DNA from 3 places in the Mesorhizobium sp. B4-1-4 genome. Region 1 is predicted to be linked to each of the others. Evidence: predicted binding sites of a transcription regulator. Region 1 holds the regulator's gene; each other region holds the start of a gene.
What was found. Region 1 encodes LexA, which represses DNA repair genes until DNA is damaged. Its sites were predicted from a motif close to TGTTCNNNNTGTGTTCNG; they were not measured.
Positions count from the first base shown of each region.

Region 2: a site for LexA is predicted at 7,604-7,621, ahead of parE (DNA topoisomerase IV subunit B). Genes of this name have one in related genera too.
Region 3: a site for LexA is predicted at 3,135-3,152, ahead of FJW03_RS23660 (ImuA family protein). Genes of this name have one in related genera too.

Region 1 is NZ_CP083950.1:1,798,430-1,808,088, reverse strand. Features, by position in the region: gene FJW03_RS08695 (AMP-binding protein) at 1-154, shown strand, start outside; gene kynA (tryptophan 2,3-dioxygenase) at 151-987, shown strand; gene kynU (kynureninase) at 1,046-2,293, opposite strand; gene FJW03_RS08680 (ABC transporter permease) at 2,330-3,253, opposite strand; gene FJW03_RS08675 (ABC transporter ATP-binding protein) at 3,259-4,038, opposite strand; gene FJW03_RS08670 (ABC transporter substrate-binding protein) at 4,097-5,077, opposite strand; gene FJW03_RS08665 (GntR family transcriptional regulator) at 5,229-5,984, shown strand; gene lexA (transcriptional repressor LexA) at 6,394-7,131, shown strand; gene FJW03_RS08655 (ComEC/Rec2 family competence protein) at 7,125-9,584, opposite strand.
Region 2 is NZ_CP083950.1:1,576,943-1,586,601, forward strand. Features, by position in the region: gene FJW03_RS07610 (flavin reductase family protein) at 1-581, shown strand, start outside; gene FJW03_RS07615 (HpcH/HpaI aldolase/citrate lyase family protein) at 668-1,549, opposite strand; gene FJW03_RS07620 (MaoC family dehydratase) at 1,549-2,001, opposite strand; gene FJW03_RS07625 (DUF2336 domain-containing protein) at 2,155-3,279, shown strand; gene FJW03_RS07630 (FUSC family protein) at 3,367-5,433, opposite strand; gene parE (DNA topoisomerase IV subunit B) at 5,479-7,533, opposite strand; gene cpaB (Flp pilus assembly protein CpaB) at 7,771-8,697, shown strand; gene FJW03_RS07645 (type II and III secretion system protein family protein) at 8,788-9,659, shown strand, end outside.
Region 3 is NZ_CP083950.1:4,899,454-4,909,112, reverse strand. Features, by position in the region: gene FJW03_RS23685 (HpcH/HpaI aldolase/citrate lyase family protein) at 10-906, shown strand; gene FJW03_RS23680 (DUF1737 domain-containing protein) at 941-1,147, shown strand; partial or broken gene FJW03_RS23675 (IS481 family transposase) at 1,281-2,221, shown strand; gene FJW03_RS23670 (GIY-YIG nuclease family protein) at 2,306-2,482, shown strand; gene FJW03_RS23665 (metallopeptidase family protein) at 2,571-2,993, opposite strand; gene FJW03_RS23660 (ImuA family protein) at 3,176-4,231, shown strand; gene FJW03_RS23655 (DUF6504 family protein) at 4,173-5,651, shown strand; gene FJW03_RS23650 (error-prone DNA polymerase) at 5,648-8,992, shown strand; gene FJW03_RS23645 (IS481 family transposase) at 9,221-9,659, opposite strand, start outside.

The DNA of each region.
Region 1 (9,659 bases):
CGATGCATTGACCATCAAGCGCCTGCAGGACCACGTCAAGGCAACCATCGCCCCCTACAAATATCCGCGCTCGGTGAAATTCATCGCCGCCCTGCCCAAGACCCAGACCGGCAAGATCCAGCGCTTCCGGTTGCGCATGGAGAAAATCAATTGAGCGAGCCCTACGATCCGGCGTCCGAAGGCGCACAGATGTCGTTCAAGGAGCGCATGTCCTACAGCGACTATCTGCATCTGGAAAAAGTCCTCGACGCGCAGGCACCGCTGTCGTCAGCGCATGACGAGATGCTGTTCATCATCCAGCACCAGACCTCGGAACTCTGGATGAAGCTCGCTTTGCATGAGATCGGCGCCGCCATCCGTTCCATCCGTGCCGACCGGCTTGAGCCGAGCTTCAAGATGCTGTCGCGCGTCGCGCGCATTTTCGAGCAGTTGAACAATGCCTGGGACGTGCTGCGCACGATGACGCCCAGCGAATACACCGAGTTCCGCGATGCGCTCGGCCAATCCTCGGGCTTCCAGTCCTGGCAATACCGCGCCATCGAGTTCATGGCCGGCAACCGCAACCTCGCAATGCTCGGCCCGCACAAACACCGCCCGGACCTCAGCCAAAAGCTGGAGGCGATCCTGGCCGAGCCATCACTCTACGACGAAGCGCTGCTGCTTCTGGCGCGCAACGGGTTCGACATTGGTGCCGATGCCAGGCGCACGAATTGGCGTGAAACCCGCACCGAGAACGAAGAAGTCCTCGTCGCCTGGCAGACCGTCTACCGCGATCCGCAGCGCTACTGGATGTTCTATGAACTGGCCGAGAAACTGGTCGACTTCGAAGACTATTTCCGTCGCTGGCGCTTCAACCACGTCACCACAGTCGAACGTATCATCGGCATGAAGCGCGGCACCGGCGGCACGTCAGGCGCCTCCTATCTTAAGAAAATGCTCGAGGTCGTCCTGTTTCCGGAACTCTGGACCGTCCGCACCCGGCTCTGACGAGCGCCTTTGCTTCGTAAATGTCGTCGCCCGCTGAACGCTTTCGGGCAACAGCCACTCAAGTCACGGCTGTCTTGACGGCGAAACGCGCTTCCTGCCAGGCGCCGGTGCGCAGGATGTCTTCCAGCACCTCCACCGCCTGCCAAACGTCCCTGTAGCCGACATAGAGCGGCGTGAAGCCGAAGCGGATCGTCGACGGCGCGCGGAAATCGCCAATCACGCCGCGCTCGATCAAGGCCCGCATTACCTGATAGCCTTGCGGGTGGATGAACGACACCTGGCTGCCGCGCGCGTTGCCGTCTCGCGGGCTTTCGAGCTCAAGGCCGTAGGCGCCGCACCTGGTCTCGACGAGCTCAATGAACAGGTCGGTCAGCGCGATGCTCTTTTTGCGCACCACCGCCATGTCGACGTCGTCCCAAAGATCCAGTGCCCCCTTCAGCGCCCGCATCGAAAGCACAGGCTGCGTACCACACAAGAACCGGCGGATGCCGGTGCCGACCTCATACCCTTGTTCGAAGGCGAAAGGCCTTGCATGCCCCCACCAGCCGCTCAGCGGCTGCCGGACATCGCCGTGATGACGTTTTGCGGCGTAGATGAAGGCCGGCGCGCCCGGACCGCCATTGAGATATTTATAGGTACAGCCGATGGCGAAATCAGCGTTCGCGCTGTCGAGTTCGACCGGTAAGGCCCCGGCTGTGTGGCAGAGATCCCAGACGATCAGCGCGCCAGCCTGATGGGCCTTGCGCGTCAGCGCGGCCATGTCACGCAACTGCCCGGATTTGTAATTGACGTGGTTGACCAGGATGACGGCGACGCGTTCGTCGATCAGGTCCTCGATATCAGGCGCGTCGACCCCTTCGAGCCGCAGCACCGTACCCGGCCGTGTCGATGCGACACCTTCGGCCATATAGAGGTCGGTTGGGAAACTGTCGCCTTCGGCGACGATGACCGACCGGTCCGGCCGCATGCCAAGCGCGGCATGCAGCACCTTGTAGATGTTGATCGAGGTCGTATCGCAGACCACCGTCTGGCCGGCCGCGGCGCCGATCAGGCGTCCGAGCTGGTCGCCAAGGGCGACCGGCATTTCGAACCAGCCGGCGGTGTTCCAGGCACGGATCAGATCCTGCGCCCATTCCTGGGTCGCGGCCTTCTGCAGCTCGTTGAAGACGGCGGGGGCCGCCGCGCCGAGCGAATTGCCGTCGAGATAGATAACCCCGTCCGGCAAAATGAACCGGTCGCGCATGGCACGCAGCGGATCCGCCGCATCCATGGCTTCGACTGCTGCGAGATCGAGCATTGCACGCATGATTTCAGACATTCCCTGGTTTGTTCACGCTCTAATTTATTCACGAATGGCTTCGCGAGCCGGCGCGGATCCCCGGCTGCGCTTGAGGCTGGGCAAGGCCAGCATGGCGAGCACGAACAAGCCGGTGGCAAGCTTCAGGTCAGGCGGCGGCATGCCGGCGGCGAGGCAGAACGACACCAACTGGTAGTAGATGATCGCGCCGGCGAAAGGCGCCAGCAGCTGACGCCAGACCGTCTGCTTGCCGATAACCGCCTCGCCGATCATCAGCGCGGCAAGCCCGTTGATGAGAATCCCCAGTCCCATATTGACGTCGGCAAATCCCTGCGACTGCACCATCAGCGCGCCGCTTGACGCCGAAAACGCGCTCGCCAGCCCGACACCGCCTATGGTCGCCGCCCAGACATTGATGCCTTGAGCCTCGGCCATGTCCGGGTTGGCGCCCACCGCACGCACCGCGGTCCCCTTCTCGGTCCTGAAGAACATGTAGAGCGCCAGGAAGACGAGGAGCGCGAGAAGGCCGGCAACAACGATCTTGCTGACCGGAAAACCAGGCCGCGCGAACGGCACCCAGTCGAACACAGTGGGTGAGCCGAAGACGGAGAGATTGGACTTGCCCATGATGCGCAGGTTGATGCTGTAGAGCATCGTCATCATCAGAATACCCGCAAGAAGCGTATGGATGCGGAAGCGCAGATGGATGAAGGCGGTGCAGCAGCCTGCCGCGAGGCCCGCCACGAAGGCGACCACGATGGCCGTCAGCGGCGATGCGCCGGCAGCCAGCAGCACGCCGCAGACACAGCCGCCCAGAGGAAAGGCGCCTTCGCTGGTGAGATCGGGAAAATTCAGCATGCGAAACGGGATCATGATCCCGAGCACGACAAAGGCCAGGATCAGGCTTTGCGCCAGGGTGACCGGAATGATCGCGACGAAGCTGGTCAGAACGTCCTGAATAAAGCCCATGGTGGTCAGCTCGCCAGCAACATGCGGTCGGTCTTGACGGAAAAATGACCGATCAGATCGACAACCGTCGCCCTTGCCTTCTCCTCGCCGGTGACCTCCAGCAGGACCCGGCCCGCGTCGAGCATGATCACCCGGCTGCCATGGTCGACGGCATGTTGCATATTGTGGGTCACCATCAGCGTGGCCAGTTTTAGCGCATTGACGGCGCGCACCGTCGCCTGCATGACGATATCGGCCGTGCGCGGGTCGAGCGCTGCCGTATGCTCGTCGAGCAGCAGCAGGTCCGGCGATCCGCCAACCGCCATGATCAGCGACAGCGACTGCCTCTGCCCGCCCGAAAGCAGGTCGACTCGTGTGTCCAGGCGGTTTTCAAGGCCGAGACCCAGTATGGACAAGCGCTCCTTGTAGGACGCAAGCCGGGTGGCGTTCAGCCCTTGCCGCAAGCCGCGTTTGTGGCCGCGAAGGTCAGCCAACAACATGTTCTCCGCCACGGTCATGCTGGCGGCTGTGCCGCGCATCGGATCCTGGAAGACGCGCGCCAATTTTGCCGCGCGCTTGTGCACCGGCATGTTTGTCACATCGGTGCCGTTGATCAGGATCCTGCCGGAATCGAGGATGAGAGCTCCGGAAATGGCGTTGAGCATACTGCTCTTGCCGGCCCCATTGGAGCCGATGACGATACCGAACTCGCCCGTGGCCAACGACAGGTTGAGACCGTCCAGCGCGACCTTCTCGTCGGCCTGGCCCTTGTAGAACACTTTGCGCGCGGATCGGATCTCGAGCATCGTTCCTCCCACAACTGAAGGGTGACGGCGCCGACGCCGTCACCGCTGCAGCCCAACGTCAGTCGACGATGCACCCGCAATCGGCCATCGAAGCGGGTATCTCGATGCCGAACGCGGCCATCGCCTTGCGGGAGATCGTTGCCATGTGGTCCTTGTAAGCCGGACGCGACGGCGCGATCGTCTTCGGATCCTTGCCCTTAAGGATTTCGGCGGCGATGTTGCCGGCATTGACGCCGACCTGCGTGTAGTTGACCGCGAAGCTTGCCGGTACGGTGCCGTTGCGGACCGCGCTGTCATCGGAGTTGACGACCGGGATACCGGCCTGGCGAGCGGCTGCGGAGACAGCGGCAATCGCCGGCTGGATCAGGTTCGAAGCCGGGCCGTAGATCACGTCGGCCTTGCCGGCAAGCGAAGCGATGCGTTGCTGGATGTCATTGACGTTGTCGATGCCGACCTCCACGACCTCGAAGCCGGCCGTGGGTGCCGCCGCCTTGATCTTTTCGATCAGGGCGACGTCATTGGCCTCGCCTGGATTGTAGGGCACGCCAAAGCGCTTGGCGTTCGGCAGCAGCTTCTTGGTGAAGGCCATCACCGCGGCGACATCCTGCAGATCGCTGGCGCCGGTCATGCCTTCGTCTCCGGAGTCCCATGACGGCACCAGCTTGGCCGCGACCGGATCGGTGACCGCGGCAAAGACGATCGGAATGCCGGACCCTGCGAGCGCCTTCTTGGCGATCTGCGAGACTGGCGTGGTGATGGTGTAAATCAGCTTGGGCTGCTCCGCCTGCAGCTTGGCGATCATCTGCGGCACAAGCGATGCGTCGAAATTGGTATGGCTCTCGGTGTAGACGACGTCCTTGCCCTCGACAAAGCCATTGTCCGTCAGCGCCTTCTTGAAACCGGCTATGGCGGCATTCAACTGAGGATGCTCTCCGAAATTGGCTATGCCGATACGAATCTGATCGGCCGCGGCGCTGCCGGCGCTGACCATCAAGGCGCCTGCCAGGGCCAATCCTGACAGCCATTTCGACTTCAACATCATTTCCTCCCAGATTTGATTAGCGCCGCTTAAAGACGGCACATCAGGCGATCATGGTCAGTCCGCCGGTCCATGTCAAACATTATATATAATTCTTGCCATGCACCGCCATGATATATAATTTTCCAAGCCTGACGATGGACGGACTGCGATGCAGGATCAGAATAGTTCCACAAAGACGGAGGCGGCCTATCAGCTGCTGCGGCGCGATATTCTGACGACGCGCCTCATGCCGGGTGCGCCGCTCAAGTTGAGTGCGCTGCGCGGCACATATGGCGTCGGCTGGACGCCGCTGCGTGAAGCATTGTCTCGGCTTGAAGCCGAGCGCCTTGTCACTGCCATCAGCAATCGCGGCTTTGCCGTCGCTCCCGTGTCGCGGGCCGAACTCGAGGACCTGGCGCGCGCGCGGATGGTTGTCGAGATGCCCCTGTTCCTGGAATCGATGGAAAAAGGCGACAGGCAATGGGAAGATGCCGTTGTCACCGCTCATTACCGGCTCTCTCGCTGCAAGACCGCGGTTGACGACCCCTCGGATGCGGCCGTCGATCAGTGGGACGAAAGCCACGAGGCCTTTCACGCGGCGCTGCTGAGTGCTGCGACGTCCAACTGGCTGCTGCGATTCCGCTCGACGATCGCGGATCAGCTGCGGCGACATCATCGTTTTCTCGGCCTGGCGCCGACTTTGCGGGCAGCGGCCGGCCTCAAGCATGGCTATGGAGAGGCCATGGACGCACTGCGCGAGGCGATCGCGATCGAGCATCACACCGCGATCATGGAGGCGGCGCTCGATCGTGATGTCGAGCGGGCAAAGGCATTGATGACGGCGCATATCGGCTACACGCTGCACGTCTATTTCACAGCGAAGACAGCAGCGCCAACAACTACACCGCACGCGCCGGCAGCCTGAAAGCGGTTTCCGGATGATTTCGGCGCTTCCGCGCAGTCCGACGCTTACACACGGATCCATCCCCAAGCGAGCTGGCGAACGTTGGCGTTTTGGTTTCGTTTCGTTCCGCTGGGATGACACTGGGCGACTCCATAAATCGCCCCGTGCGCCTTTCAAACGATGAAGCCAAACCTCAACAAGGGGTGGGCCACAGGCCATTAACCAAAACGATTTCAATGCGTGTGTCCGGGGCAGAAATCGTCGGTAAGCGTCGGTTGCCGTTTGTTGCCGGCGGCAAAAATTTCGAACCCCTTAACAAATTCACTAAACTTTAAACGGTTGCGGAACACAACTGGAACAGATAGTGTTTGTTCTGGGTTTGTTTTTCGATTCCGATTCAGACCCTTCGTTCAATGCCTTGGGGGCCGCCATGCTGACGCGCAAGCAACATGAACTGCTGATGTTCATTCATGAACGGCTCAAGGAAAGCGGCATCCCGCCCTCCTTCGACGAGATGAAAGAGGCTCTTGATCTTGCCTCCAAGTCGGGGATCCACCGCCTGATCACGGCGCTGGAGGAACGTGGCTTTATTCGGAGACTGCCCAATCGGGCGCGCGCACTGGAAGTGCTCAGGTTGCCGGATTCGATCGCGCCGGGCCTCAATGCGGCAAAGAAATTTTCGCCAAGTGTCATCCAGGGCAGCCTCGGTCAGGGCAACCTTGGTCGTCAGATCAAGCCGGCGCCGTCGCGCTTGCCCGCGGCCGGCAATGACGACGATGCGATTCCCGCGGTCTCGATCCCGGTGATGGGCCGTATCGCCGCCGGTGTGCCGATCGATGCCATCCAGCACCAGACGCATTCGATCTCGGTGCCGCCTGACATGATCATGGGGGGCGAGCACTATGCGCTGGAGGTCAAGGGGGACTCGATGATCGAGGCCGGGATCTTCGATGGCGACACGGTCATCATCCGCAACGCCGATACAGCGAGCCCGGGCGAGATCGTCGTGGCGCTGGTCGACGAAGAGGAAGCGACCCTGAAACGGTTCCGCCGCAAGGGAGCTTCGATTGCCCTTGAAGCCGCCAACCCGGCCTACGAGACCCGCATTTTCGGGCCGGACAGGGTCAAGGTGCAAGGCAAACTCGTCGGGCTGATCAGGCGCTACTGAGCAGGCACTGGCGCGCTTGTATTGTCAGGCTTTTTATAGGGCGGCAGGCCCCTCGCCTCGCGCGAGAATTTGCGCTGTTCATGCCAGGGACGGTATGGCCTGTCGACGGCGAAGCTGACGATTGGTGGGCCAGTCGCCGATTGGCGGTCGAAGAAGACCGCAGCACTCCCTTTGCGAGCGAGTTGCCGTTTGGTGACGACGAGAACCAGCGGGTTATGGCAGGCGTCATAGCCGGTCGCGTCGTTGACGACGATCACGTCGGCGAAACCGCAGGCCTTCCAGGTATCCTTGCGGTCTTCGACATGCGCGACGATCGCTCCGGACGGGTGCCTGGCGAGGCAGACGCCGTCGGTGCAGTAGAACGGTGCTCCCGGCGGCAGGTTTACGGCATCGGCGATGGTGAACTGCCCGTCTGTCTTGTTGAACACCTCTGGCACGACGATGCTTTCGGATACCAATGCACGTTTCCAGTTGTCGACGGTGAATTCGTTCGGGCGTGCCCGGCTGACCGCGAGTTCGCCACCGCCGATCGGCACCGCGACCAGTCGGGCATCTTCCGAGATCAGCACATCGGGCGTGCGCGTATCCGACACAGTCAACAGGCCGGCAAGTGCGAATGGGAGTGCGGCGAGCCGCAGCCATGTCGTCGCCATCGTCGCGATGACCAGGGCGACCGTCACCAGCAGCACGGATTGCTGGGAAATCAGCCCGACCGCATCGACAGGAGAGCGTTCCGATATCCACGCCGATATGGCGATCATTGCCGTCAGGCCCTTGCCCATCAGGTAAAGGGATGGCACATCCAAGCCGAACGGCATGAGCAACGCGCTGGCGACGGCCAGGAACATCACGACCGAAACGATCGGCATGACGGCCAGATTGGCGAACAAGCTGAGCGGCGATACACGCTGGAAATGCCAAATGGCAAACGGCGCCGTAGCGCTGCCGGCGATGATGGAGGTCATAGCCAATCCACCCGTCGTCAGCAGGAATTTTTGCGTCAGAAGCCCTGGCAGGGATAGCTTCGGCGATGGCGGCCTCGTTTTTCGCGCACGATAATCCGCCCAACCGGCATAGGCGCCAACCAGGGCGGCGGTCGCGGCGAACGACATCTGGAAGCTCGGTCCGACCACCTCATGCGGCGAGACCAGTATGACGGCGATCGCCGAGATCGCCAGGTTGCGCATGGTCAGTGCCGCGCGATCGAACAGAACCGCGATCAGCATCACCGCCAGCATGATGAAGCTGCGTTCGGCGGCAACGACGATGCCCGAAATGACGAGATAGGCAGCGATCGAGAAGAGCGCTGCGGCGGCCGCGTATTTCTTCACCGGCCTTCGTGCGGAAAAATCTGGAAACAGCGCGAAGGCGCCGCGCAGCAGACCCATGACGGTGCCCGCGACCAGCGCCATATGCAGTCCGGAAATGGAGATGATGTGATAGATGCCGGTGCGCCGCATCGCCTCGTTGATTTCGTCGGGAATGCCGGCGCGCACGCCGACGATCAGTGCCGCGGCGATCTCGCCTTCGGCGCCGCCGACGATGCCCGTGATGCGGCCGGCGATGGATTGGCGGGCATTTTCCACCGCAGCGGACAGGCGAGCCAAAAGAGGCATGTCGTCCTCGGCTGTGACAATCCTGGGATTGCCGAGAAAAAACCCGCTGCCGCCGATGCCGGCGAAGTAGCTGTCGAAGGAGAAATCATAGCTGTCCGGCCGCACCGGACCGGTCGGCGGCAAGAGTTTGGCATAGCCTGATATCAACGAGCCGGCGGCCAATTCCCGCGGTATCTTGCGTGCCGAAAGCCGGACCCTTTCCGGCGCATAGCGCAGTTTCGGCCGGGCGGTGGACGTCACGTCAATGGTCAGCCGGATGCGGCCGGTCTCCATCCGGTCGAGCGAGACGACGCGGCCCGTCACCTCAGTCGAAATCTCAGAGCCCAGCATGCGTGTTCCGGCTCGCCATGTTTCGACCTTCGCCGCGAGCAGGCCCAGCGCGCACAGCAGCATCGCCGTGAAACACAGATGGGTTTTTGGCCAGGAACGCGAGGCAAGCGCACAGAGCGCCGTCAGCACGACGACCGCTACAGGCTTGGCAAAATCAGGCTCCGCCGCCAGCGAATAGTAGCCGATCACTCCGGCGGCCAGACAGACCGGCACCAGCAGAAAGGCGATGCCCCGGTCAAGTTCCAGTTCCGCCGCCTTGGCCACGCCATGGCGCAGGCGAGGCAATGATGTCAGGCCGAATTGCCGGCGTACGCGCGCAATCCTGCCTGCGGCAGGCGGTGGACTTGGCGCAGGGATATCCGCCTGCGGCTGCCGGGTGCCGGGCGCCGGCACAAGGGATGTCGGCGATGGCAACGGGATAGCCGGACGCGTTGCAAACAATGACCGTTCGCTGACGCCGGCAACAGCGTCCTCGCCCCGATCCGAGCCCCGGCCTCGTCCAGCCATCGGGTCTGCCCCTTGCACCCCTGACGCCCTATGGTACATGAACCCGCGACGCGCGAAAGTCCGCGCAACCCAACC
Region 2 (9,659 bases), 220 kb from region 1:
GGCTGCCGCACGATCCGTCGAAGGCGATCGTGGCGCCACGCCCGATCGGCTGGATATCGACCCTGAACAAGGCTGGCGAGATCAATCTCGCGCCGTACTCCTTCTTCAACGCCATTTCGACGCGGCCCTTCATCGTCTGGTTCTCCTCCGAGGGCGAGAAGGACAGCGCCTCCTTCGCCGAGGAGACCGGTGAGTTCGTCGCCAACCTGGTCGGCCGCGATCTGGCGGAGAAGATGAATTACACGTCCGTCAATGCGCCGCGTGGCGTCAATGAGTTCGTCTATGCCGATCTCGCCATGGCGCCTTCGCGTCTCGTCAGGCCGCCACGTGTGGCGGTAGCGCCTGCCGCGCTCGAATGCCGGGTGACTGAGATCTTTCGCCCGAAGGCGCTGAATGGGGCGCCGACGAGCGCCGTCGTCGTCGCCGGCGAAGTGGTGGGCGTGCACATCGACGATGCTTTTCTGAAAGACGGCCTGTTCGACGTCACCAAGGCTGGCAACGTGGCTCGCCTCGGCTACATGGACTATGCCAGCGTCAACGAAATCTTTTCGATGCGCCGGCCGCGCTGGGGCAAGGAATAGATTCCAGGCTTTGGCAAATCACAGCGCGTTGACGGCATTCGGTCGCCGAGCTGTCAAGGCGGCGCGCATGGTAGCGATTGGCGCGTCTAGGCGGAAATCCCCGCCGCCCTCGCGCGTGCCAGAAGCCGCTCGGCGAGCCGCAGATGAGGACGGTCGAACATTTTGCCGTCGATGCCGACGACGCCTGGATTTCCGGCAGCCGCGAACGCCGCGACGATCGCCGCCGACTGTTTCACCGCCTCGGGCGATGGCGTGAAGGCGGCATTGATGACGGGCACCTGATCGGGGTGGATCGCCATCTTTCCCGTAAAGCCGTCACGCTCGGCTTCGGCGCATTCCGCGGCGAAGGCTGCCATGTCGCGAAAATTCGGGAAAACGGTGTCGATCGCCGCGACTTCCGCGGCGCCGGCCGCCAGGATGGTCGTCAGGCGGGCGTGGCGGAACACGTCGGTGTAGCGGCCGTGCCCGTCGCGGGCTGAGCGAGCGCCAATCGCCGCCGAGAGGTCTTCCGCGCCCCAGGTGAGGCCGGCGAGCCGCGCGCTTGCGCCGGCATAGGTCGCCGCGGCAAGCACACCCGCCGGGGTCTCAGTGATGATCGGCAGGATCTTGATGGAGCCGTCGGGCAGGCCGTTCTCCGCCTCGCGAACCCTGAGCTTTGCCGAGAGCTGCTGGACGTCCTGCCCGCTGTTGGACTTGGGCAGCATGATGCCGTCCGGTCGCGCCGGGATGAGCGCGCCAAGATCATCATCCGTCAGTGCGCTCGCCAGATCGTTGACCCTGATATAGATCGCCGAGCCGGTTTGCCCCCGGCGTTCGGCGACAAAGCGCGCCGCGACCTCTCGCGCCGTTGCCTTGTTGTGCGGGGCCACGGAGTCCTCGAGATCGATGATCACCACATCGGCGTCGGCGCCAAATCCCTTTTCCAGCTTGCGCTCGGAATCACCGGGGACAAACAGCAGCGAGCGCATCAGGTGGTCTTCTTCAGCATCATCGCCTGCCTGGCGCATTTGGCGACCAGATCACCATGCTGATTATAGGCGCGGTGTTCGAATTCGACGATGCCGCGATCGGGCTTCGACTTGGACTCGCGTACCGAGACGACCGTTGTCTCGACGCGGATGGTGTCGCCGTGGAAGACCGGATGCGGAAACACCGTTTCCTTCATACCGAGATTGGCGACCGTCGTGCCCACCGTGATATCGTTGACCGAGATGCCGATCATCAGACCGAGCGTGAACAGCGAGTTGACCAGCGGCTTGCCCCATTCGCTTTTCGCGGCGAAATCGAAGTCGATATGCAACGGTTGCGGGTTCAACGTCATCACCGAAAACAGCATGTTGTCGCTCTCGGTCACGGTCTTGCGCAGCGTGTGCTGGAAGACGTGGCCGACGACAAACTCCTCGAGGTATAGTCCGGCCATTCTCCGTCTCCTGCGCTGTCTGACGGTTGATAGGCGCTGCATCCGGCGCTCGCAAGCCAGTTAATGAACATGGTGAACGGTTCGTAAACCATTTCTGCCTACCGTCTGCACGGGGCTGGAAAACCTTCCGGCAAGGGGGCGTTGGCAGGCGGCATGGTTGTTGTTTCGCATTTCCTGAAATGGATCTACACGGCCAGGGTGTCGGAGCGTGCCGCGGCGGCCAATGCGCTGGCCCGGGCCTATGTCAATTCCGAACTGCCGTTCGAGGACCGCTGCGCCGCCGAAGCGGCGCTGACGCTGCTGCTCGACGATGCCTCGTCGAAGGTGCGGCTGGCAATGGCGGAAGCGCTTTCGATGAGCCACCACGCGCCGCTGCAGATCATCAGTGCGCTGGCGTCCGACCAGCCGGAGGTCGCCGGCGTCGTGCTGGCGCGCTCACCGCTGCTCACCGACGCCGATCTGATCAACCGCGTCACGGCGAGCCCGAAGGCAACGCAGAAGCTGATTGCCGACCGTCCCCTCGTCTCGATGGCGCTGGCGGCGGCCATTGCCGAGATCGGCGAGGCGGAAGCTTGCGCTGTCCTGCTTGCCAACAGCGGTGCCGACATCGCTTCGCTGAGCTTCCGCCGCATGGCCGAACGCCACGGGCATCTCCCGCAGGTGCGAGAAGCGCTGATATCGGATGCCCGCCTGCCTGCCGACTGCCGGCACATGCTGCTCGTCAAGCTCGGCGAGACATTGAAGACGTCGCCGCTGGTCATGGCCCTGATGGGCGCCGCGCGTGCCGACCGCGTCATGCGTGATGCCTGCGTCAAGGCCTCGGTAACGCTGATCGAGGGCACGCGGCAGGTAGAACACGCCGCGCTGATCGAGCATCTCAGGCTGCGCGGCGATCTCACGGCGAGCTTTCTCATCCGCACCATCGCCCACGGCAAGGTCGATTTCTTCGGTTCCACGCTGGTCGCGCTCGGCCAGCAGTCCGAGCAGCGGGTGAGGGCGCTGCTGGCAGGCGGGCATGATGTGGCTTTGCAAGCGTTGTTCCGTAGCGCCGGCCTCGCCGTCTGCACGCATGCGATTATCCTGCGTGCGCTGAAAATCTGGCGGGAGGTCGCTAATGGCAAGCGCATTGCCGGCGTGCAGGAAGTCAGCTGGCTCATGCTCAAGGAATTGGGCGGGCAATCCGCGGAAGGCGATCTTGCCGCCCTGGTCAAGTCGATCCATCTCGACGCGCTGCGCGAGAACGCACGCGGCCATGCGCTGGCGATCGCGGCGGCTTAGGGCGGTTCAGATGGAATCGCTGACCCCGCTCTAATTCTTTTTTCTGCGCAATTCAGGAAAACCGCTGCGCACTTTTCCTGAATTGCTCTAGCCTCGGTCTTTCGCGAAGAAATCGGGAAAATCCTCGATCGCGGCGGCGATGATGCGCAGCGAGGCTGCGATCTGCAGCATTTCACCGGCGCTGCTTCGCTGTGTGATCATGGCCGCATACTGTCTGGCGACGGTCACGGTTGAAGTCTGCGGCTCGCCTGGCCGCCGGAACAACAGCTCGCGCGCCAGTCCGCGCAGAAAATTCGAGATCGAGAGGGTCGTTTCGGCTGCCAAGGTGGAACTTTGCAGCGCGTGACGCAGGCGCAGGATTTCGACGCCAACGGTGACACCGGCTATGCTGCCGTCCAGAACCGCATCGCCTTTTTTTCCAATGCGCTGCGTCTGCGACATCAGTTGATTGACCCGATCATAGGCGAGACTCTCGAAAGCGGTACGTCTTGGCACACGCTCATGCAAGCAGAGGCGCGCCAGGTCTTCGCGCATCACGCGCACGATGCGGTTGACGAAGAGCCACGGATCGGAGGGCAACACAACGATGAAAACGCCGATCGCCAGCAGGATGCCAACCAGGATCGATGCGCAACCCGCCAGGAAAGGGCCGGGATCATAGGTCATCGCCAGATGCGGGCTGAGGAAAGCCAGGAAGTTGATGGCAAAGGCCGTCGCCACGCCAACATAGCGCGGATTGGCCATCGCCAGCGCGGCAGGCACCAGGATCGGCACGACGAAGATCATGAACCAGCCGAAGCCGGGCAAAGCGGGCAAGGCGATCTGACCGACAAGGAAGGCAAAGGGCAGGGCCAGCAAGGTGCCCTTGAAAAAGCCCCAGGCCACTTGCACCGGATCGGGGCGGGCGGCGAACAGGCTGGAGACGACGGAGACCAGGATGACCGTGCCCGCGGCTTCCGACCATTTCGTCGTCAGCCAGAAGGCCGCGACCAGCAAGGTGGCGAGTGCCGCGCGCACAGCGTTGCGCGAGGCCGCATGGTAGTCGCGGTGTACCACCAGCGCTGGCTGCTTGCGCACGCGGGCGGCGCGCGGGGCTGGCGCACGCAACGCGTCGAGGCCGCGCAGCACCTGCTTCAAGGCTTCCGCGAAATCGGCGGCGATGGTCAGGCGAGTGATGGTGCCGAGCCTCTCGTCACCTTGCCCATCCGGCATGTCCGGCATCTGCCGTGCCTTGGCGGCGATCGTATCGAGCCGTGCCACCCACGGCGTGGTATCCTCGAGAGCGCCTGGTTTGCCTGCGAGTTCCCTGACCAGGGTATGCAGGTCGGCGCGCACGGGAATGAGCGCCGCATTCTTTGGCGCGGCGTGGGCATGCAGCGCGCGCGCGGCCGACAGAGCGGACAGAAGCTGGCCGATGGTCCGCCGGACCGGATGCGCGCGGGTCGCCAGGCTCGGCGCTTCCAGCCTTGCATAGACGCGCATTTCACCAAGGATCTCCGCTTCGGCGATCAGCTTTCGGTGAAGATCGGCCAAGGCCGCGCTGTCGCGGCCGGAAAATGCACCGCCCGCATAAATGGCAAGGTCGAGAATGGAGCGCTTCAGCCTTTCGATGATGGCATCGCCCGCCAGCTTCGGCAGGATCAGCCGGCTGGTCACGCCGGCGCAGACGATGCCCAGCACGATTTCAGCGCAGCGTGCGACCGCCAGATCGACCACGAGATGGGGTTGGCCGAAAGCCGGCAGGCCAATGATCATCGCGGTGTAGCCGGCAAGCGCCGCGCCATAGGCCTCTGGGTTGCGCAACAGCGACGAGACGAAGGTGCTGATGCCGATCCAGACGGCAAGCACGGTCACCAGCAGCCACGGATTGGAGCCGAAGACCGTGGTGATGCCGATTGCCGCTAATCCGCCCGCCAATGTGCCGAGCAGGCGGTAGAAGCCTTTGGCCAGCACCATGCCCGCGACCGGCTGGGCAACGATGAACACCGTCATCATCGCCCACTGCGGATGGTCGAGCTTGAGGGCGTAGGCGGCCAGCAGCGCGATCAGGCCGGCCGAAACGGTTCTAAGGGCGAAGATCCAGTCCGAGCGCGTGGGTCGCGTCAGGTCGGCGAACCGTGTCCCGAGATAATCTTTCAGCCGCGCCCCGATCACATGTTCGACTCCGTACCCGCACGGACAAGGTAGAGCAGGGGGCGCTCAGATATCCAGCACTTCCGTTTCGGCGAATTCGGCACGTTCCTGGATGAAGCGGAAGCGAGCCTCCGGCTTGGTGCCCATCAGCGCGTCGACCGCGTCCTTGGTCGCCGCCTCGGCATCGATCACATCGACCCGCAGAAGCGTGCGCTTCCTCGGATCCATCGTGGTCTCCTTGAGCTGCGAGGCCATCATTTCACCCAGGCCCTTGAAACGGCCGAGCTCGACCTTGCCGCGTCCGGTGAATTCAGTGCGCAGGAGCTCGTCCTTGTGCGCGTCGTCGCGAGCATAGGCGACCTTGCCACCTTGCCTGATCGAGTAAAGCGGCGGCACCGCCAGATAGAGGTGACCGCCACGCACCAGCGCCGGCATCTCCTGATAGAAGAAGGTGATCAGCAGCGAGGCGATGTGGGCGCCGTCGACGTCGGCGTCGGTCATGATGATGACGCGGTCGTAGCGCAGATCCTCGTCGCGATACTTGGAGCGCGTGCCGCAGCCGAGCGCCTGAATCAGGTCCGATATCTGCTGGTTGGCGGCCAGCTTGTCATTGCCGGCGCTGGCGACATTGAGGATCTTGCCGCGCAACGGCAGCACTGCCTGGCTGGCACGGTCGCGCGCCTGCTTGGCCGAGCCACCGGCGGAGTCGCCTTCGACGATGAAGAGTTCCGCGCCGGCGGCGGCGTTCTGCGTGCAGTCGGCGAGCTTGCCCGGCAGGCGCAGCTTGCGCACCGCGCTCTTGCGCGACACTTCCTTTTCCTGGCGGCGGCGTACGCGCTCGTCGGCGCGAGCGATCACCCATTCGAGCAGCTTCGAGGCTTCCTGCGGATTGTCGGCCAGCCAATGGTCGAAGGGATCGCGGATCGCGGTCTCGACGATCCGGATCGCCTCGATCGTCGCCAGCCTGTCCTTGGTCTGGCCAACGAATTCCGGTTCGCGGATGAACACCGAAAGCATGCCCGCCGCCGAGATCATGACGTCTTCCGAGGTGACGATCGAGGCGCGTTTGTTACCGACAAGATCGGCATAGGCGCGCAGGCCGCGCGTCAGCACGTTACGGAAGCCGGCCTCGTGGGTGCCGCCTTCGCCGGTCGGGATGGTGTTGCAGTAGGAATTAATGAAGCCGTCGCCGCCGAACCAGGTCACCGCCCATTCGAGCGAGCCGTGGCCGCCTTGCCTGTCGCTCTTGCCGGCGAAGATTTCCCGCGTCACCTGGAATTCGTCGCCGAGCGACGCCTTGAGGTAGTCCTTGAGGCCGCCAGGGAAATGGAATTCCGCCTTGGCCGGTGTCTGATCCTTTTCCTTGATCAGCGAGGGGTCGCAGGTCCAGCGGATCTCGACACCGCCGAACAAATAGGCTTTCGAACGCGTCATGCGGTAGAGCCGCGCCGGTTCGAATGCCGCGCCCTTGCCGAAGATCTGCTCGTCGGGATGGAAGCGGATCCTGGTGCCGCGCCGGTTGTGCACTTCACCGAGATGCTCAAGGCCACTCACCGGGACGCCGCGCGAAAAACGCTGGCGGTAGAGCTGCCGGCCACGCGCGACCTCGACCTCGAGATGGTCCGACAGCGCGTTGACGACGGAAACGCCGACGCCATGCAGGCCGCCTGAGGTCTCATAGACCTTCGAGTCGAACTTGCCGCCCGAATGCAGGGTGGTCATGATCACTTCGAGCGCGGGCTTCTTGTATTTCGGATGCGGGTCGACCGGAATGCCGCGGCCATTGTCGGTGACGGTGAGAAAGCCATCGGCCGAGAGTTCGACATCGATGAAGGTGGCGTGGCCGGCAACCGCCTCGTCCATCGAGTTGTCGATGACTTCGGCGAACAGGTGGTGCATCGCCTTGTCGTCGGTGCCGCCAATATACATACCGGGCCGGCGACGCACCGGCTCCAGGCCTTCGAGCACCTCGATATCGGCGGCGCTGTAACCCTCGCTGCCGTCCTTGGAAGCCGCCGGGCGTTTTGCCGCCTGCACCAGCGGATCCGCCGGGCGCGCGGACGCCCGAACCGGCTGCGGCTGCTTGTCCATATTGGCGAAGAGATCGTTGTTTTCGTCCATGCCTGTCATAGAGTCCGATGCTGCGAATCACCCGTCGATACTGCCACGCTTTTCAGCGCCAAGCGACGGAGGTTCCTGTTACGTTCGGGGGTCTAGCCCCTCTTATCCTAAAACCATTCGATAACCAAGCGGCCGGAAATAGATCAAATGCGGCCGTGCGGGATACCTGATTCTTTAACAATGCCGCCTAGCGTGAGCCCAACATAACAAGAAACTGCGGGCATCAGGGGTTTCGGCGTGAAGGGCAAGGCCATAACGATGATCGGCATCGCCGCCGTTTTCGGCGCGATCTCGATCTTTGCCGCGGATTTCTGGGTCAAGAGCCAGGCCAAGGCCGATGCCGGGGAAAAGACGGCATCAATCGCCGCTCCAGCCACGCCCAGGATCGAATTCAAGACCATCGTCGTGGCGAACGCGCCGTTGCGTTACGGCATGGAGATCGACCGCGCCAAGCTCAGCGAAATTCCGTGGCCGCAGGATTCCCTGCCGCAGGGCGCCTTTGCCACCGTCGACGGATTGCTCGGCGAAGGCGGCCGCGTGGTGCTGTCGCCGATCGAGGTCAACGAGCCGGTGCTGCTGGCCAAGCTGTCGGGACCAAACGGCCGTGCGACGCTCTCCAACATGCTTGCGCCCGGAATGCGGGCGGTCACCATCCGGACCGACGAGATCGCCGGCGTCGGCGGCTTCGTCACGCCGGGCGACCGGGTCGATGTCGTGCTGACACGCGATGCCGGCGCAATCCAGGAAGTGGCCAAGAATGCCCAAGGGGCTGCAGGTTCGACCGTCACCTCCGAAATCGTCGTCGCCGATGCCAAGGTGCTCAGCGTCGGCCAGGGCGCCGACGAGCGTCAGACGACGCCGCAGGTGGCCAATTCCGTGACCATCCAGGTGACGACCGATGGCGCCCAGAAAGTGGCGCTTGCCCGCACCGTCGGCACGTTGTCGCTGTCGCTGCGGTCGGCCAGCGAAGGCGGTGACGGCAATGGCGGCGTCACCACCATTTCCTCCTTCGGCGGATCGGTGGCGTCCAAGACCGAGGCGGCGGCCGGCTCGCTGTTCGACGCGGTGGCCAAGGAGCCTGAGAAGCCGACATTCAAGACGGTCATCGTGACACGCGGCACACAGGCCGAGGAATATCAGGTTCCTTCGCGGGACCAGAAATAAAGGCCGGTGGGGACCGGACGAGACGGGACAATGTTGATGCGTACGCTATATCGAATGACGGCTCGGCGGCACTTCGTGCGCGCCTTGGCGATGGTCGCCTCGCTGGCCGCGAGCGGAGTGCTCGCTTTACCCGGCGCCGCCAGGGCGGACAACGATGTCGTCTACGTCTCGTCGACCAGGAATGCATCGATCAAGGTCGCCAAGGGCAAGCCCAAGACGATCATGACGAGTGCTGCCTTCTACCAGATCGTTATCGGTGATCCGGAGATCGCCAACGTCAATCCACTGACCGACAAGTCTTTCTATGTGCTCGGCAACAATCTCGGCACCACCGGTATCGCGCTGTTCGACGACAAGAAGCAGCTGGTCGGCACCATCGACATCGAGGTGACGCTCGACACCGACCAGCTGGCGAGCACGATCCGCGCCAGCGTGCCGGATGCCAAGATCAAGGTCGGCTCGGCCAATGGCCGTGTCGTGCTGTCGGGCGAGGCGGATGACGCGGTCGCCGCCGAAAAGGCAAACAAGATCGCCACCCGCTTCTCCGGCAAGGAAGAAGTGATCAATTCGGTCAACATCTCATCGTCGCAGCAGGTCCAGCTCAACGTCCGCTTCGTCGAGATCAACCGCCAGGCAGGCCAGGATCTCGGCGCCAAATACAGCGCCAACTTTGCCTACGGCTTTGGTGGACGCGATGTTTCGCTTGACCCCGGGGCGGTGCCGGCGGCAGGAACCGGTGAAGCCATCGGCCGGCTGCTGTCCAACGGCGTCTCGATCGACATCGCCATCAAGGCCCTGGAAGAGCGCGGCCTTGCCCGACGCCTCGCGGAACCAAACCTTATTGCCCGGTCCGGCGAGACGGCGAGCTTCCTGGCCGGCGGCGAATTTCCGATCCCGGTTTCGGAGGACAATGGCAAGATCTCGGTCAGCTACAAGAAATATGGCGTCAGCCTCGACTTCAC
Region 3 (9,659 bases), 3.1 Mb from region 1:
GATCGGATCATGACGACCAAACCCTATCGCCCGCGCCGCTCGGTGCTCTACGTCCCGGCCTCCAACGACAAGGCGCTGGCCAAGATCGAGCAGCTTTCCTGCGATGCCGTCATCATCGACCTTGAGGATGCCGTCGCCCCGGCCGACAAGACCGCCGCCCGCGACAGGCTGGCCGGTATTTTCGCCAACCATCCGGAGGCCGGCACCGGTGGCCGGCGCCGCGAGATGATCGTGCGCGTCAATGCGCTTTCCAGCGAATGGGGCACAGACGATCTGATGGCCATGGCGAAGGCGGAGCCGGATGGCATTCTGCTGCCCAAGGTCGACACGCCGCGCGACGTGCTCGAGGTCGGCGATGTGCTGGACGACAATTTCGCCCCCGACAGCGTGAAACTATGGGCGATGATCGAAACCCCCAAGGCCATGCTCAACCTCGGCGCCATCGCCGAGCTTGGCCGCGACCCCGGCTCGCGGCTGGCTTGTTTCGTTGCCGGAACGAATGATCTGATCAAGGACACCGGCGTGCTGGCGACGCCCGACCGCCGCTATCTCGTGCCATGGCTGATGCAGATGCTGCTGGCGGCGCGGGCCGGTGGCCTCGACATGCTTGACGGGGTGTTCAACGATTTTCGCGACGCGGAAACCTTCGCTCGGGAATGCGGGGAAGCAGCCGCCATGGGGTTCGACGGCAAGACGCTGATCCATCCGGCGCAGATCGAGGCGGCGAACCGCGCCTTTGCGCCATCCGCCGCAGCGATGGCCGAGGCCCGCGCGGTGAAGGACGCCTTCGCGCTTGCCGAAAATGCCGGCAAGGGCGTGATCGCGCTGGACGGCAGGATGATCGAGCGGCTGCATCTGGCGCAGGCCGAAAAACTGCTGGCGAAGGCCGCCGCCATCGGCGCATGATCCGGCTAAGCTGTTCACGACAGGACCTGGAACCATGAAACTCTACCGCTTTCTGACTGCCCCGGACGACGCCAGCTTCTGCCACAAAGTGACGGCGGCGCTGAACAAGGGCTGGCACCTGTTCGGCTCGCCGACCTACGCCTATGACAAGAAAGCCAAGACGATGCGCTGCGGCCAGGCGGTGGTGAAGGATGTCGACGGCCAGGAATACGGCCCGGACACCAAGCTCAGCGATTGGTAGGAAAAGCCTGGGTCCCTCACTCTCCTCGTCATCCTAGGGCGGAGCAAGGAGCGCAGCGACGCGGCGCAGACCCTAGGTGTTTGATCCCGAGCTTTAATGGTGCGATATTTTCTTCCGACTGGAAGGATGCGTTATGGGACAAGTTCTGCACGGCCGCGCCACGACGACAGAGGCAATCCGTCGAGCAATACAAAATAGTCAAGAGAGCCTGAGGGCGCTGGCCAGGCGCTACGGGATCGATCAGAAGACGGTTCGAAAGTGGAAGAACCGAACCTCGACCGCCGATCTTCCGACAGGCCCCAAGGACCCGAAGTCGACGGTGTTGTCTGTGGAGGAAGAGGCGGCCATCGTCGCCTTTCGCAAGCACACGCTGCTGCCACTGGATGATTGTCTCAGCCGACGATCCCGCATCTGACACGCTCGTCCTTGCATCGTTGCCTTCAACGCCATGGTATTTCGCGATTGCCGCAGGTGGATGGTGACAAGCCGGCCAAGAAAAAGTTTCAGGCCTATCCGATCGGCTATTTCCATATCGATATCGCCGATGTGCAGACCGCCGAGGGCAAGCTGCGTCTCTTCGTTGCCGTCGACCGGACGTCCAAGTTCGCCTATGCGCAGCTACACGCGACGGCGGACAAGATGACGATGGTCCAGTTCCTGCGAGATCTGATCGCGGCCGTGCCCTATGCCATCCACGCCATTTTGACCGACAACGGCATCCAGTTCACCAACCGAAGCTGCGACCGCCATGCCCCCCGGCATATCTTCGATGATGTCTGCGCCGACCATGGCATCGAGCACCGGCTCACCAAGATCAACCATCCCTGGACCAACGGCCAGGTCGAGCGGATGAACCGAACCATCAAGGACGCGACCGTCAAGTGCTTCCACTATGACGATCACGATCAGCTGCGCCGACACCTCGCCGACTTCATCTCAGCCTACAATTTCGCACGCAGGCTCAAGACCCTCAAAGGCCTCACGCCTTATGAGTTCATCTGCAAAATCTGGAAAAAAGAGCCCGAACGGTTCAGACTCGACCCGGTCCATCAAATGCCGGGACTAAACACCTAGGGGTCTGCGCCGTGACGCCGGCCGAAGAGTGCAACGGATCAGAATGGCGCTTGTCCGCGCGACGACACTTGCTACCCCAAAGCCATGACCGGCTATGTCTACATAACGGCGAGCCAGAAGGGCGACACGACGTACATCGGCGTTACCAACGATCTTGGCCGCCGCATACCGGAGCACAAGGTCGGCGCGTACAACGGGGTTGGTCTGGTCCGAAGAATTTTTCGACATCACGGACGCCATCCCAACGTGAGAAGTCGCTGAAGCGCCGGCCACGCCAGCGGAAGATCGAACTGATCGAAAAAAGCCAATCCCGAGTGGTTCGAACTCTTTCGCGGAACCGGTTGGTTGGTTACTCCGCAGCTTCCTCGATCCGCTCCATGTCATCGTCCGACAGGCCGAAATGGTGGCCGATCTCGTGGATCAGCACGTGGGTGACGATGTCGCCCAGCGTTTCCTCGTTTTCGGCCCAGTAGTCGAGCATGGCCCGGCGATAGAGCGTGATTCGGTTCGGGCCTTCGCCGGTCTGCGGGTTCCAGCGTTCGGCGATGCCGCGCCCCTCGAACAGGCCGAGCAGGTCGAACGGCGTTTCCAGCGACAAATCGTCCATGATCTCGTCGGTCGGGAACTCGGCGATCTGGATGACGATCTCGCCGGTCAGCTTGCGAAACTCCTCCGGCAGATGGGCGTAGGACTCCAGCGCCAGGAACTCCAATTCCTCCATCGAGGGCGAGAACTGGTCGTGCCAGGTGCGGGTCTTGTAGATGCGAGCCATGCTTTATCCTTTGATCCCGGCATATAGGCTTTCGCACCGGTCGAGGCAAATCCAGCGACCGCCACGCCCGCATCACGCGGATTGGAAGGAATAAATTCCTCGTGACTCTGCTTGACTCTTCCAGCTCCCTCTGGAATCCTAGGGAACATAACAGGAACAATTGTGAGTGGAAGCTGACCGTCATGGCGATGAACGCCGTGGCGCGGGAGACTGTTTTTGCCCTGCGCCGCCAGATCGCGAAGATCGAGGGAACGCTGCCGGAGCGCCTGCAGGCGCCGGCCGCGGCGTCCCTTGATACCAACGCAAGCGCAGTTGCCAACACAGATCTCACGCCCAACGCCGATCTCACCATCGTCCGGCGCGGCAAGGCCGCGGCGTTGCCGGATGCCTTTCTGCCCATTGGTGTCGGGCGCCTCGATGCCGCCCTGAGCGGCGGCCTGCCGAAAGCCGCGCTCAGCGAAATCCATGGCCTGGAAACCCGCGATGCCGGGGCCGTCGCCGGCTTCGCCCTGTCGCTCACCAGCCTGATCCTCAAGCAGGCGCAAGGGCTGCCGGTGCTGTGGATCGGCACCACGGAAATCTTCCGGGAGGCCGGCTTTCCCTATGCCAGGGGGCTTCATGCCTCGTTCGGCATCGAGCCCGGGCAATTGCTGTTTTCCGAGGCGCCGAGGCTTCTCGATGCGCTGTGGGTCGCCGAGGAGGCCGCAAGGATGACGGCGCTCGCCGCCGTCATCCTCGAAATTCGCGGCAACCCGCAGCGGCTGGACCTGACCGCGACGCGCCGGCTGCATGCCAGGGCGATAAGTGCCGGCCGGCCGGTGTTCCTGCTGCGGCAGGCGGCCGAACCCGAACCGACGGCGGCATCCGTCCGTCTGATCGTTTCGCCGGCACCGGCCGTTCCGCGCGCCACGGTCGCCGGACCGCTCGCCGGCTCGATCGGCCGCCCCGCCTTCACCATCACCATCGGCAAGAGCCGCACGGCCCTGCCTGGACAATTCACACTGGAGTGGAACCCCGATGAACGCGTATTCGACGAAAGATGGGGCGAAGAAAGACGGGCCCGGCAACACCGGACAGAGGATCCTGTCCCTGTGGTTTCCCTATCTCGCGGCCGAAAGGATCCTGCGGCAGCGTCTGGGGCGGTCCTGGCGTTCCCGCCCGTCGGATCACCCACCGCTCGTGATCAGCCATCGCCAGGGGAACGCGCAGCGCATCTCGGCCCTCGACGAGCGGGCTGAGGCGCTGCACCTGAAGCGCGACATGGGGATTGCCGATGCGCGCGCCATGCATCCGTCGATCGACATCGTCGAAGCCGATCCGGAGGCCGATCGCCGCCTGCTCGAAGGCCTTGCCGACTGGTGCGACCGCTACACCCCGCTGGTGGCGCTGGACGGGGCGGACGGCCTGTTTCTCGACGTCACCGGCTGCACCCATCTGTTCGGCGGCGAACGCGCCATGCTGGATGACATCCTGTCGCGCTTCTTCCATCAGGGTTTCGATGTCCGCGCCGGCCTTGCCCCGACACCGGGGGCGGCCTGGGCGGCGGCACGGTTCTGCGGCGACCGCATCGTCGATGGCGGCGAGGAGGAAGCGCTGCTCGCGCCCTTGCCGCTCGCCGCATTGCGCATAGCGTCGGAAATCCGCGCCAGCCTGGAAAGTGTGGGCCTGCGCACGGCGGGCGCCGTCATGGCCGCCCCGCGCGCGCCGCTCGCCCGCCGCTTCGGCGCCTCGCTGCTCCTGCGTCTCGACCAGGCGCTTGGCCGCCTCGACGAGGCGGTCTCGCCGCGCCTGCCCGTCGCGCCGCTTTCGGTCGAACGCCATCTCGCCGAGCCGGTCACCCTGACCGAGGACATCGAACGCTTGGTCGGCTTGCTGGCGACGACCTTGAAGACCGATCTCGAGCGCCGTGGCGAGGGCGCTCGCTCGCTGGCCCTGCTGCTGTTCCGCGTCGACGGCGCCGTCAGCCGCATCGCCTTGGGCACCTCGCGGCCGCTGCGCGAACCCATGCTGATCCAGAAACTGTTCCATGAAAGGCTGGCCGCGCTCGAGCAGGACATCGATGCCGGCTATGGCTTCGACCTGGTGCGGCTTTCGGTGCTGGCCGCCGCCGCTTTCGAGATGCCGCAGGCCGATCTGACGGGCGAGACGACCGATGACGGTGCCGACATCGCGCTGTTCGCCGATCGCATCCGCGCCCGGCTCGGCGAGGGCGCGATCCTGCGGCCGGTCGCCGTCGAAAGCCATCTGCCGGAACGCGCCGTCGCCATCATTCCTTTCACCGAAGCGCCGCGCCGGACCACGCCGCCGAAGAGACCGGACAGGATGCAGGCGCCGATGACCATTTTCCCGCCGGAACGGCCGATCCGGCTGTTCCGCGCGCCCGAGCCCATCGAGGTGCCGGCCACCGAAATGCCCGAAGGGCCGCCGCTGCATTTCCGCTGGCGCCGCGCACTCTACCGGGTGACGCGTGCCGAAGGGCCGGAACGCATCGCCGCCGAATGGTGGCGCGAAGCGCCAGGCGACGCAGCGGCATCGACACGCGACTATTTCCGCATCGAGGATGCCGACGGCCGCCGCTACTGGCTCTACCGGCAAGGCCTTTACGGCAGCGTCTCCCAGATCCCGCCGCGCTGGTTCATGCACGGGGTCTTCGCATGAACGCACTGACCGTCATCCCCTATGCCGAGTTCGGCATCCAGTCGAATTTCTCCTTCCTGCGCGGCGCCTCCAAGCCGGAGGAGCTGGTGGTCGCGGCCAAGCTCCTGGGCTTCCCGGCGATCGGGCTTGCCGACCGCAACACGGTGGCCGGCGTGGTGCGCGCCTGGCAGCAGGCCAAGGTCGAAAAGCTCTCCTATCACCCCGGCTGCCGGCTGGTCTTTGGCGACGGCACGCCCGACATTCTCGCCTATCCCAGGGACCGCACGGGCTGGGGGCATCTGTGCCGCATGCTCACCCAAGCCAATCTGCGCGACGAGACCGAAAAGGGCGCCACCCTTCTCCAGCGCGGCGACCTGCTCGAGTGGGGAGACCGGATGTCGCTGGCGGTCCTGCCGGATCTGGCGGCGGGCGGAGAAGACAGCCTCGCTTTGCTCCGCCAGCTCAAGGACCGCTTCGGCGGAGCCCTGCGCCTTGGCGTCTCGCCCTGTTATGCCGGCAATGACCGTTTCCGGATCGAGCAGGCGGCGGCGCTTGCCGAGGCTGCCGGCATCCCGCTGATGGCGACCAACGACGTCCTCTACCACACGGCCGAACGCCGCCCGCTGCAGGACGTGCTGACCGCGATCCGTCTCAACACGCCCGTCGCCGAAGTCGGGCTGCAACTCACCGCCAATGCCGAGCGCCACCTGAAGCCGCCGCTGGAAATGGCCCGCCTGTTCCGCAGGCATCCGCGGGCGCTGGCCGAGACGCTGCGGTTCGCGGAAGAACTCACCTTCTCGCTCAGCGACCTCCAGTACAATTACCCCGACGAGCCGACGGAATCGGGCCTTGGCCCGCAGGCCGAGCTGGAAAGGCTGGCGCGGGAAGGTGCGGCCAGGCGCTTCCCCGGCGGTGTCCCCGCCGGCGTCATAAAACGCATCGAGGAAGAACTCGCCCTGATCGAGCGCCTGAACTACGCACGCTACTTCCTGACCGTCCACGACATCATAAAATTCGCCCGTAGCCAGAACATCCTCTGCCAGGGACGCGGCTCCGCCGCCAATTCCATCATCTGCTTCTGCATCGGCATCACCGAGGTTGGCCCGGACAAGATCGACACACTCTTCGAGCGCTTCATTTCCGAGGAGCGCAACGAGCCGCCCGATATCGACGTCGACTTCGAGCATGAGCGGCGCGAAGAGGTCATGCAGTACATCTATTCGAAATACAGCGCCAAGCGCACCGCGCTCGCCGCCGCCGTCATCAGCTATCGCGGCCGCTCGGCACTGCGCGAAGTCTCCAAGGCAATGGGCCTGTCCGAGGATGTCCGGGCGTCCCTGTCCGGCTCGATCTGGGGCTGGTCGACATCCGAGCTTGGCGAGAAGGAAGCCCGGGCCGGGGGGCTCGACCGCAGCGATCCCGTATCGCGGCATGTGATGGAGCGCGCCAACGAGATCATGGGCTTTCCCCGCCATCTCTCGCAGCATGTCGGCGGCTTCGTCATCACCAGGGACCGGCTCGACGAGATCGTCCCCATCATCAAGACGGCGATGGACGAGCGCAAGATGGTCGAATGGGACAAGGACGATCTCGACGCGGTGAAGATCCTCAAAGTCGATATTCTGGCGCTGGGCATGCTGACCTGCCTGCAGCGTGCCTTCACTTTGCTTGAGACTCATTACGGTGTCAGGGACGAGTTCGACAGGCCATTGACCCTGGATACGATCGCCAAGGAGGATCCCCGCGTCTACGACATGATCTGCCGTGCCGATACGCTCGGCGTCTTCCAGATCGAATCGCGCGCTCAGATGTCGATGCTGCCACGACTGAGGCCGCGCGAATTCTACGACCTTGTCATCGAAGTGGCGATCGTGCGGCCCGGCCCGATCCAGGGCGACATGGTCCATCCCTATCTGCGCCGTCGGCAGGAGAAGGAAAAACCCGAGTATCCCAAGCCGGAACTGAAAGAGATCCTCGGCAAGACACTCGGCGTGCCGTTGTTCCAGGAGCAGGCGATGAAGATCGCCATCGTCGCCGGTGGCTTCAAGCCAGGCAAGGCCGACGAACTGCGCCGCGCCATGGCCACTTTCAAGCGCACCGGCACCATCGGCAACTATCGCCAGCAGATGATCGACGGCATGACGGGCAGGGGCTACGAAAAGGAGTTCGCCGAGCGCTGCTTCAAGCAGATCGAGGGTTTTGGCGAATATGGCTTTCCCGAAAGCCATGCCGCCTCCTTTGCGCTCCTCGTCTATGCCTCATGCTGGTTCAAGACCTTCTATCCCGACGTATTCTGCGCCGCGATCCTGAACTCGCAACCGATGGGCTTCTACCAGCCGGCGCAGCTGGTGCGCGACGCGCGCGACCACGGCGTCGAGATCCGCGAGGTCGACGTCAATTATTCCGTCTGGGACTGCACCCTGGAAAAAGCACCTTTCGATCCGGCCCGCATCCTGCCGCGCCATGCCGAAATGCGCGGTGTCGTCCAGACGGATCATGCGGTGCGGCTCGGCTTCCGGCAGATCAAGGGACTTTCCCAGGAACGCATGGAAGCTTTCGTCGCGCGGCGCGGTGCAGGCTACGAAACCGTCCGGGACGTCTGGCTGCGCTCCGGCCTCGATGTCGGCGAGATCGAGAGGCTGGCGCAGGCCGATGCCTTCCGTTCGCTCGGCCTCGACCGCCGTGCCGCACTTTGGCAGGTGCGTGCGCTCGACGGCAAAAGTGCGGCCGAAAAGCTGCCGCTGTTCGACCAGCCGGCGTTGCGCCTGCGCGAGCTGGAACCCGAGACGAAGCTGCCCAAAATGCCGCTCGGCGAGCATGTCATCCATGATTACCGCTCGCTCGGCCTGTCCCTGAAGGCGCATCCGGTCGCTTTCCTGCGCGAGCGGCTCGACCGGGCCGGCATCATCCCCAACGCCAACCTGCCTTCCGTGCGCGACGGCAGGCGGGTTTCGGTTGCCGGTCTGGTGCTGGTGCGCCAGCGCCCCGGCAAGGGCAATGCGATCTTCCTGACGCTGGAAGACGACAAGGCTGTCGCCAATGTCATTTTCTGGGAGAGAACCTTTACCCGCTTCCGGCCTATCGTCATGGGCGCGCGGTTCGTGAAGGTCAGCGGGAAATTGCAGTCGGAATCCGGTGTCATCCATATCGTCGCGGAAAAGATCGAGGATCTGACACCCTGGCTGACCGTCCTGCTGGAGAAGGTCAGCGCGGCCGGCCCGCCTGCCATACGACACGCCTCTGGGGAAGGTCGGGATCGCACCAGCCAATCCGGACTAAGGAACGCGCCGGCCGATCAAAGTCTCGCAACGCTGTCGGAAGAAGCGGAAAGGGTCATGCCCAAAGGGCGTAATTTTCAATAGAGCCAGGGCAGGGGCATATGGATTCTTGCGAAGAGGACCCCCACCCTAACCCTCCCCACAAGGGGAAGGGAATGCTGCCGCGCGCCTTTGCTTCCGCCTTGCCATCTAAAAACATGCTCAATTGCCCGGATCGGCGTCAACGGAGTCTCCCTCCCCCCTGTGGGGAGGGTGTTTGTGCCGGAGACAAGGTGGACAGGTGTTCGGGGACATCGTGGACACATTTTTTCATCATGATGAGACGGGTTGTTTTTGTTGTTGTTTGGGGTGTGGACCCTGTGGGCAAGGCTTAGCGTTGTCCACAAGTCCACAGGCCTCCCTGTCGGTGGAGCGCAGGTCAAGGGTGGCAATCCGATGCGAGCAGTAGTGCACGCTGAAGAGGCCATCCTGGTCAGTGGAGCGAAGTGCCACCAGCTCGCCGCGGAAGGCCTTGCCGATCCGCCAAGGTCGGTTCCTGAAGCTGATGAAGCCATCGCTGTCGACCTTGCGGACCTTGTCACCTGGTCCGTATTCGATCGCGGGCAACACCTCAGGGAAGCAGCGTGGGCTCGGCCGGTACCGCTCGGCCGGCGTCGCCATGTCGAGTGCCTCGTGCGGCCGTTCGTGGTTATAACGCGGACGCCATTGGTCGAAGGCCCGCTGACAATCGGCGAGATCGCCGAAGCTTCGC